One region of the Lichenihabitans psoromatis genome, then DNA from elsewhere that is predicted to be linked to it. Evidence: predicted binding sites of a transcription regulator. Region 1 holds the regulator's gene; each other region holds the start of a gene.

Region 1 (3,277 bases):
CAGCGGTGACGCCAAAAAGGGTGACGTTCTGGGGACCGCTCGGATCGCCGGCATCATGGCGGCCAAGAAGACGCACGACCTTATTCCGCTCTGTCATCCTCTGCCGATCACATCCGTAAAGGTCGTGCTCACGCCTGATCGGGCCCTGCCGGGCATCCGCGTCGTCGCGACCGTCAAGGTCACGGGCCAGACCGGCGTCGAAATGGAAGCCCTGACGGCTGTCAGCGTCGCCTGCCTCACGGTCTACGACATGGTGAAGGCGGCCGATCGCGCCATGCGGATCGAGGGGATCCGCCTGCTCGAAAAGTCGGGCGGGAAATCCGGCCATTATCGCGCCGGGACCGACGCCCCATGACGGCCGATGCGATGCTCAGCGTCGCCGACGCCCTCGCGGCGATTTTGTCGACCGCCCCCCAAGCCCTTCCCGAAGAAGATGTCGCATTGGCCTCGGCGCGTGGGCGCACGCTGCGACGCGATCTCCTGGCGCTCAGAACGCAGCCGCCGCTCCCGGTTTCGGCCATGGATGGCTATGCGGTTCGGGCCGCCGATCTCGCGCGTGCGCCTGTGGATCTCCGCGTGATCGGAACCAGCCAAGCCGGCCGAGCCTTCGACGGCGCGGTCCAGGCCGGGGAAGCGGTGCGGATCTTCACCGGCGCTCCCGTGCCGGACGGTGCCGATACGGTGCTGATGCAGGAAAACGCGAGCCTCCAAGGCGCAACCATGCGTGCCCTCCAGGCGGAACAGATCGGCCGCCACGTTCGGGCCGCGGGCCTCGATTTCAGCGAAGGGGATGTCGGTCTTCGGGCCGGTCGGCGCCTTGGCGCTGCGGAACTCGCCTTGGCGGCCGCCATGAATCACGCAAGCCTGCCTGTGGCTCGCCGTCCACGCGTCGCGATCTTGGCGACCGGTGACGAACTGGTGTCGCCCGGGATGGTGCCCGGCCCCTCGCAGATCGTCGCGTCCAATTCCTTTGCGCTCGCTGCCATCGTCGAGCAAGCCGGTGGATTGCCGATCGATCTCGGTATCGCGGGTGATAATTTCGAAGCCTTGAGTCGCGGCATTCGCGCCGCGAGCGACCAGCAGGCCGACCTTCTGATCACACTCGGAGGCGCCTCCGTCGGTGACCTCGATCTCGTGCAGAGCGCGCTGGTCCGGGAGGGGCTAGAGCTCGGCTTCTGGCGGGTCGCGATGCGGCCCGGCAAACCGCTGATGCACGGTAAACTCGGCGCCATGCGGGTCCTCGGCCTTCCCGGCAACCCCGTCTCGTCGATCGTTTGCGGCATCCTCTTTGTGCGACCGCTCATCCGCGCGCTCTGCGGGGACCCCGATGCGGCCGCCTCCATCGCCGAGCCGGCCCGTCTCGCGGTCGATCTGCCGGCCAACGACCGGCGCCAAGACTATGTTCGCGCAACCCTCGCGCTCCGCGCCGATGATCTGCCGCTTGCTCATCCTGCAACACTGCAGGATTCATCGATGCTCAAAGTACTGGCGGGCGCACAATGCCTGATCGTTCGTGAGCCGCATGCGCCCGCCGCTCGGGCCGGCGATCGTTGCATGATCATCCGGCACGATCGCTACCTCTAGCAACCCACGTGCAGGGCGTTGCGGCAGGTGGTTTGCGAGCGGGCCAAGCATGAACGCAGCAAGAACATTCGTGCAATTGTTCTCTTTTTGTTTTACCGTCTGGCGACGAATCGTAAGGCTCTGACGGGCCATCGCGGCCGAGGGTGACGAATGCTGACGAGCAAACAGAACGAACTTCTCCGCTTCATCCACGAACGGCTGAAGGAGCAGGGCGTGCCGCCCTCCTTTGACGAGATGAAGGAAGCCCTGGATTTGCGATCCAAGTCCGGCATCCATCGCTTGATCATGGCGCTCGAGGAACGCGGGTTCATCCGTCGTCTGCCAAACAGGGCTCGCGCCATCGAAGTGTTGAAGCTTTCGGACTCGTCGACCCCCACCGAGACAAAGCCATCGAAGTTCTCGCCGAGTGTGATCGAGGGAACGCTGGGGCGCCTGCGCCCGCGTGGATCGCACGGATCCAACCACGAAGACGTCATGGCCGTGTCGGTGCCGATGATGGGGCGTATCGCGGCCGGCACCCCGATCGCGGCTATCCAGACTCGCAGCCAGACCATCACGGTGTCGCCGGACATGTTGGCGGCCGGCGAGCATTTTGCCCTTGAGGTTCGTGGCGACTCGATGATCGAGGCTGGTATTCTCGATGCCGACACGGTCATTATCCGCCGTCAAGATTCAGCCGACACGGGCGACATCATCGTGGCGCTGGTCGACGACGAAGAGGCGACCCTGAAGCGCTTCCGTCGACGGGGCGCGTCTATCGCTCTCGAGGCCGCCAATCCGGCCTATGAGACACGAATCTTCGGCCCAGACCGCGTGAAGATCCAAGGCAAGCTGGTCAGCCTTCTCCGCCGCTACTGAGCCGTGTCTCGCAATCGCGAGGTCCGGCGGGGCGCAAAAGAGAGCCGCGCGCCGGTTATCCACGTCTTGTGTGTGTGATATCGAGCCGATAACGCTGCCCGCGACACCGGCCATCGTATTTCGGCGGCGCGTGTCACCGGGGATTGTTCATGTCTGCTCGCCTGCTGTCGATTTTTGGCCCGATTGTCGTTGTGTTGAGTTTTTCTCAGGCAGCCGCTCAGCAGAAACCAGTGACCCCGGCCGCGAAACCACTCGCACCCGTGAGTTCCGAGCCGGCGACCACATCGGCAAGCTACGGCGACTGGGTTCTCCGATGCGGGCGCATTGGCGATGGCGACCAGGCGAAGCGCGTTTGTGAAGTCGCTCAGACTATCCAATTACCCAACCAGACGGCGCCTATCGCGGAGGTTGCGGTCGGTCATCTCCCGGATGGATCCTTACACCTGACCGCCGTGCTGCCTCCGAGCGTGTCGTTTCCGAGCACGGTGGCGTTTGCCAATGCCGGCGACAAAGCTCGTGTCGATCTTCAATGGCGGCGGTGTCTCGCTGGCGGGTGTTTCGCCGACACCCCCGTCAGCGACGATCTCCTCAAGGCTTGGCGTGTCTCGACCGATGCTGGGAAGATGACGTTCAAGGATGCTGGAGGGCGTGATATCGCGTTGGCGATCTCGTTTCGCGGGCTGGCCCAAGCGCTCGACGCCTTGCCGAAATCTTAAATCCGGCCTCTCGGTTCAGGCGCAAACCTCGGCGGAACAGCCCCGTTCCTTACGGCAACTTGAAACGTGGCAATTGAGCGGCATATTTGAGGGAGGTCGAAGCCGACTATCCAGCTAGG
Region 2 (3,277 bases), 110 kb from region 1:
CCTGTTTTGGCAGCCTCTCCCATCGGGTATCGAGCTTAAAGCCGAAATGCTTGCCGAGCGCGTCGAGTGTCTGGACATAATAAGGTGAGGTGGATTTTGCCCAAGGCGCGATCGCACCGCGCTTCAACGTCAACGTGGTATCGGGGACGACGCGCTCCGGATCGACCGACATCTGAAAGCCGAGCCCGGCGCAGATCGGGCAAGCGCCAAACGGATTGTTGAACGAGAACAGCCGTGGCTCGATCTCTGCGATCGTAAACCCCGAGACAGGGCAGGCGAACTTCGACGAGAAGGTTATTTCCCGGTCTTGACCGTCTGCAGGATCGGTAAGTTCGACGACCGCTATGCCATCCGCGAGCTCTAGCGCGGTCTCAAAGCTTTCGGCGAGTCGCGTCGCGATATCGGGCCGCACGACGATCCGATCGACAACGACACCGAGGTCGTGTTTGAACTTCTTGTCCAAAATCGGGGTCTCATCGATGGGGTAGAACTCCCCATCGATCTTGAGACGCTGAAACCCCTTCTTCTGATATTCGGCGATTTCCTTGCGGTACTCGCCCTTGCGGCCGCGAATGGCTGGCGCGATCAGGTAAAGGCGCGTTCCCTCGGGCAAGGCCAGAACCCGGTCGACCATCTGGCTGACGGTCTGGCTCTCGATCGGCAATCCGGTCGCGGGCGAATAGGGAATCCCGATCCGCGCCCAGAGCAGGCGCATGTAATCATAGATTTCCGTGACGGTGCCGACGGTGGAGCGGGGGTTCTTCGACGTGGTCTTCTGTTCGATCGAGATCGCTGGCGACAGTCCGTCGATCTGGTCGACGTCCGGCTTCTGCATCATCTCGAGAAACTGGCGCGCATAGGCCGAGAGGGACTCGACATAGCGGCGCTGTCCTTCGGCATAGATCGTATCGAAAGCCAGCGACGACTTACCCGACCCGGACAGCCCCGTGAACACGACAAGTTTGTCGCGTGGGATGACGAGATCGATGTTCTTGAGATTGTGCTCCCGCGCGCCACGGACCGTGATCGTGCGGCCGTCAAACGCCGGAGTTGTGACGCCGACGAGCGTCTCAACCGGCTTGGCCGAAGGCGGCAGCGCGGGGGCCTGCGAAACCACGAGTGCTTCCGAGGCGGGCGCATCCGCTTCACCAGCCTGTTTCTGTCTCCGTGCCATGCGGCCTCATGCCTTTTTGCAACGCGACGCCCGTCCCGCCAGCACGGGGCCGCAGCGACAAGGCTCGACGCGCGAGCGGAACCTCGGATGGTACCGAGTGGGTATCAAAGCTCTGTCCCGATTGGAACAGAAAAAGAACAAAATCCGTGGACGACGTGTCCGAACCTGTGATCTGAGCCTGCAAACGGCTCGGTTTGGCTTGCGCCTCCGGGGCCAAACGGCGCAGGATCATCGGCAGAACGACAACGGTCGATTGAGTTTTTGAGGAGTTGGTGATGGCGGGTAGCGTCAACAAGGTGACCCTGATCGGCAATCTCGGCAAGGACCCGCAAGTCCGTCGCATGAATTCGGGTGAGGCGGTCGTCAATCTGACGATCGCGACGTCCGAAACATGGCGCGACAAGGCGTCGGGCGAGCGCAAGGAAAAGACCGAGTGGCACAACGTCGTGATCTTCAACGAGAATATCGCGAAAGTCGCCGAGCAATATCTGAAGAAGGGCTCGAAGGTCTATGTCGAGGGACAGTTGCAGACTCGGAAATGGACCGACAAAGATGGTGCCGAAAAATACACGACCGAGGTGGTGCTGCAGCGCTATCGCGGTGAACTGACGCTGCTCGATAGCCGCGGGTCTGGCGGTGACTTCGGTGGCCGCGAGGAGGGCGGTTCCTTCGAGCGCCCGTCTGGCGGGGGCGGCTCAGGGTCCAGCTACGGACGGAGCGCGTCGGACCAACGGTCGAGCAGTGGACCGAGCAACACCGGCGGTGGGCGCTTGTCCGAGACGATCGACGACGACATCCCGTTCTGATCGCTTCTCCGCCACGGTTGGCCTCGCAGGCGCTTTCCAGTAGAGATAACGGCTTGAACTGTTTGGGAATCGAAGTTTTTGGCTGAGCACGACAAAGATCGACCGGACGAATCGTCGGGTATCCGACCGGTCTCCATTACGGACGAGATGAAGCGGTCCTACCTCGATTACGCCATGAGCGTCATCGTGAGCCGCGCCCTGCCGGATGTGCGGGACGGGTTGAAGCCGGTGCATAGGCGCATTCTGCATTCCATGCAGGAAAACAATTACTTACCGGACAGGCCTTACGTTAAGTCAGCGCGGATCGTGGGCGATGTGATGGGCAAGTACCATCCCCATGGTGACAGCGCGATCTACGACGCCATGGTCCGCATGGTGCAGACCTTTTCGATGCGGCTGCCGCTGATCGATGGGCAGGGTAATTTCGGCTCCATCGACGGCGATCCTGCAGCCGCGATGCGGTACACGGAGTCACGTTTGGCGGCTCCGTCGTTGGCGCTGATCCAGGACATCGACGAAAACACGGTCGACTTCCAACCTAACTACGACGGCAAGGAGAGCGAGCCCGTCGTGCTGCCGGCGCGGTTTCCGAATCTGTTGGTCAACGGTGCCGGCGGCATCGCGGTCGGCATGGCCACCAATATTCCGCCGCATAATCTCGGCGAAGTCATCGATGCGGTTATCGCATTGATGGATCGGCCCGACATCACGATCGACGACCTCATCGAGATCGTGCCAGGCCCGGATTTCCCCACAGGAGGCGCGATCCTCGGACGAAGCGGCATCCGCTCGGCCTATCATACGGGCCGCGGCTCGATCCCGATTCGAGCCAAGGTTTTGATCGAGGAAATCCGCCGCGATCGCGAAGCCCTGATCGTGACCGAAATTCCGTATCAGGTGAACAAGACGACGCTGATCGAGAAAATCGCCGAGCTGGTCCGCGAGAAGCGGGTCGAGGGCATTTCCGAATTGCGTGACGAATCCGATCGCGACGGCATGCGGATCGTGATCGAGATCAAACGCGACGCGGTGCCGGACGTGGTGCTGAACCAGCTCTGGCGCTACACCTCGCTCCAGAGCAGCTTCGGCGCCAATATGATCGCGCTGAACGGCGGCCGCCCGGAAGTCCTGAACCTCAAGGATATCCTGGTCGCATTCTTGGATTTCCGCGAGACGGTGGTGACCCGTCGGACCAAGTTCCGCCTCAACAAGGCGCGTGACGCGGCCCATGTTCAGGTCGGTCTCGCGATCGCGGTCGCCAATATCGATGAAGTGATCCGCTTGATCCGCACATCGC
Region 3 (3,277 bases), 840 kb from region 1:
TGTCGGTCCTCGGTCTGCAGCCGCGTCACCCGGCGTAAGCCGAGCCGCGCCCCGAGCCGATCGACGAGATCGCCAAGGTCCTCGATGTCAGGCAGGGCCTCTTCTTCGGGGACGAGATCGGTTTGCTGGAGCGGGAGCGTCTCAGCCTCGTGGACCGCGAGGCGAACGAGATCGAACCCGTAGCCGGTGTCCAATCCATCCTCGCCTATGGCGTCGATCCGCTCGCGGAACAGCCGCGCCATGGCGTCGGGCTGATCGAGCGGGCGGCTGGTGCCGACAGCGATACGCTTCACCACGCCATCGACCCGGAACAAGGTGGCGACCAGACCGCGCGCGCCCTTCTGATGGCGTTCGAGCAAGCCGCAGAGGTGACCCGACAGGGCCAGCAGCGTTCCCTCGATGGCCTCGCGTTGTGCGATCGGGCTGGCGAACACCTGTTCGACCACGAAGGCGGGCGGGTCGAAGCGGGGCGAGATGGGGTTTTTCAGTTGACCCATCACGGCGTCGAGCCGTTCGAACAGCCTGTTGCCGAACCGGGCCGCGAGCGGCGCGCGGGGGCGCCAGACAAGATCGCCGACCCGGCGCAAACCGGCCTGTGCGAGCGACTGGATCGTCGCTTGCTCGAGCCGGAGGGCCGCGAGCGGCAAGGCCGCCATCTGTTTGGCGAAGTCCTTGCCGGTCGAGACCGGCGCGATCTTGACCGTGCCGAAGCGCGCCAAAGCCCAGGCGGCCTCGGGCGTTTCCGCAATGGCGGCCTGCGCCGTGAAGCCTTGAGCCGCAAGGCCACTTTCGAGCAGCCGGACAAGCGCCTCCGGGCCGCCGAAGAGATGCGCGGCCCCGCCGATATCGAGCACTAGACCGTCCGCTCCATCGAGCGCCACCAGGGGGGTGAACCGGCCGCACCATGCGCCGATGGCGTCGAGCGTCGCCGCCTCGCTTCTTGGATCGGCATCCGCGACCGCCAAGCCGGGATGAATGGCCCGCGCATCCGCCAGCGTCATGCCGGATTTGACCGCATGGGCGGCCGCGACCGCATCGACCGCAACGACCCGTTGCGCGCCCTTGATCTTGGCGAGCGTGACGAGGCCGGGCTGTGCCGGCGCGTCACCGCTTCGCCCGCCGTTGCGCTTGAGGCCGGGGCCGAGCCGCTTCAGGCGATCGGTCGGCAGATGAGAAAGCCACACCGAGAGATAGGTCGTGGTCATGAAAGCACCTCTGCTCGGGAGTCCAGACAAGGGGATGAATGCGGCTCGTGTCGAAGTCGGTCGCGGCGTTGCGGAGCTTGTCGAGCCGAACCCCGAAGACAGCTTGGCCGGGGATTGGCATGCGGCCCCCAGCCGAGGCGAGATGCGGGCTGGGATGCGCCGCGACCGCGAACCGCGTTTCGCTGCCGCTCGACAGGGTGGCGGCGCCGGGAAGTCCGGCATGCAGCAGCAGCCCGGTTCCGCCGCGCGCCCGAGCCGCCAAAACGAGGCGGCGGGAGGGGGCGAGCCCGTAATGTTGACCGCCCCAGAGTTCGGCCAGCACCGTGAAGGCTCCGGCCCGGAGCGCTTCCTCGAGCGCCCAAAGGGTTTGGTCGGCGCCATGGGTCCGCACCACGATCATGCGGTCCGGGTCGAGGCCATGGGCTTGCAGCCCAGGCCGGTAGGGATCGCCGCTCTCGCTGGCGGCGCGATCGTCGACGATCCAGATCAGCATGCCGCTCCCCGCGAGGCAGCGCGATGCCACCGCCAGCGCGAAACCCGAGGCAGCCGCTTCATCCCGCGCCGTCTCGGGCACGATTTCGTGCAATGCGCCGGCCCTGAGTCCACCGCCGAGCAGGCCATCCAGCCCCTCGGAGCCGAGCGGAACGAGCCGCTTGCCGCGCCGGGCCGCGCCGGGCCGCCGCGGCGACGGGCCTGGCGTCACCGTGCCGATCCGCATGGCGCGCACGTCCGCAGCCGGAACCCCCGCCTCGATTCTGGCGATGGCCGCACGCAAAAAGGTGACGTGTTCCGTTCTGCCGCTCGGCGACATCGGTCAAAGCCTCAAGTTCGTTCTCTATTTGTTCTTATAGATTCCGGGGTTCGGGGTGGGAGTCAAGCGAAAGAGTCCGGGCTTTTGGCGATCGCGAGGCCGCCTCTCTACGGCGCGAAGAGAGGATCGAACAAGCTGGGGAAAAGCGTCGAGCCGAACCGCGTCACATGGTCCTGATCGGCGTAAAGCGCGTGACCCTCGCGCGCGACCGCACAGGTGGCGCCATCGCAGAGGGCCGTAAAGGGATCGATCGTCTCGAATGTCTGCGTCTTATGCAGATCGGATAGGATCGCGGTCGTCCCGGCCAGGGCGGCGCGTGCCGCAGCCTCGCTCTGCAAGGGCGGCGGGGGCTCGTGGTGCAATGCTGCCAGCGCGAGGCTGCGCGGCACGTCATAAAGCGCTGCGGGCGACGGCAGGATCACGACCACCCGTCGACCGCGCTGGGTGAGCGCCGCGATCGTGTCTCCGAGGGCCGGGAGATCGTGCGTGAAGGAGGTCCAATTGCCGCCGATCAGCACCGTTTTGAGCGCGGGGTGGGCCTCGATGAAGGCGAGCGCCTCCTTGTTGAAAGCGGCGCAGCCAGGACTATCCGGGACGCTCACGCCGAGAAGCGGCGGGCAGCGGCTGAGCAGCAGGCTGATGCCCGCCACCCGATGCGGGTCGGCCGCGAGGCCGAGCGCCGGCACCCACATGCGCGCGAAGGAGTTGCCCCAGACCGCGACGGTCGGCTCGACACCGGGCCGACCCCATCGACAAACGTCGGCGTGCATGTCGCTCGGCCGGCACTCGCCCTTGACGGTGTCGAATTGCCCGTTCGCCAGGGTGAGGACGGGCGCGGGCAGGCGGGTCAGTGTGAGTTTGTCCTGCCCCACCAGATTGAGCACGAGGCCGAGAGCCGCAGCCCCGATCACCCCAGCGAGACAGGCCGCGAGCAAGCTCCGTCGTCCCGCGAGCCAGCGCCGCGCGATGATGGGGCGCTCGACGAGCCACCACGACAGAAGCGACAGCAGCACCGTCAGGGCGATCAGGCCCAGCCGTTCGGCGAAGGGCAGCGGGGTCGTGCGCCCGTAACCGGCCAGCATGAGGACGGGCCAATGCCAAAGATAAAGCGCGTAGGACAGCCGCCCGACGAATGCCAACGGAGCCGCGCCAAGACGGCGGTTCACGCTCGGCTGGTGAGGTCCGTTGCCGGCCGCTATCAGCAGCGCGGCCCCGAGGCAAGACGGCAGCGCGGCGGCCCCGGGAAACGGTGTGGCGGGGG

The links. Region 1 encodes LexA, which represses DNA repair genes until DNA is damaged. Its sites were predicted from a motif close to TGTTCNNNNTGTGTTCNG; they were not measured.
Region 2: the regulator LexA is predicted to act here: its motif matches at 1,297-1,314, upstream of uvrA (excinuclease ABC subunit UvrA).
Region 3: the regulator LexA is predicted to act here: its motif matches at 2,035-2,052, upstream of EY713_RS13920 (ImuA family protein).

Annotation. Positions count from the first base shown of each region.
Region 1 covers NZ_CP036515.1:3,845,396-3,848,672, forward strand. Annotated here, with positions in the region: gene moaC (cyclic pyranopterin monophosphate synthase MoaC) at 1-355, shown strand, start outside; gene EY713_RS17950 (molybdopterin molybdotransferase MoeA) at 352-1,584, shown strand; gene lexA (transcriptional repressor LexA) at 1,735-2,442, shown strand; gene EY713_RS17960 (invasion associated locus B family protein) at 2,592-3,158, shown strand.
Region 2 covers NZ_CP036515.1:3,731,911-3,735,187, reverse strand. Annotated here, with positions in the region: gene uvrA (excinuclease ABC subunit UvrA) at 1-1,174, opposite strand, end outside; gene ssb (single-stranded DNA-binding protein) at 1,450-1,980, shown strand; gene gyrA (DNA gyrase subunit A) at 2,128-3,277, shown strand, end outside.
Region 3 covers NZ_CP036515.1:3,005,223-3,008,499, forward strand. Annotated here, with positions in the region: gene EY713_RS13915 (Y-family DNA polymerase) at 1-1,205, opposite strand, end outside; gene EY713_RS13920 (ImuA family protein) at 1,105-2,016, opposite strand; gene EY713_RS13925 (acyltransferase family protein) at 2,124-3,277, opposite strand, start outside.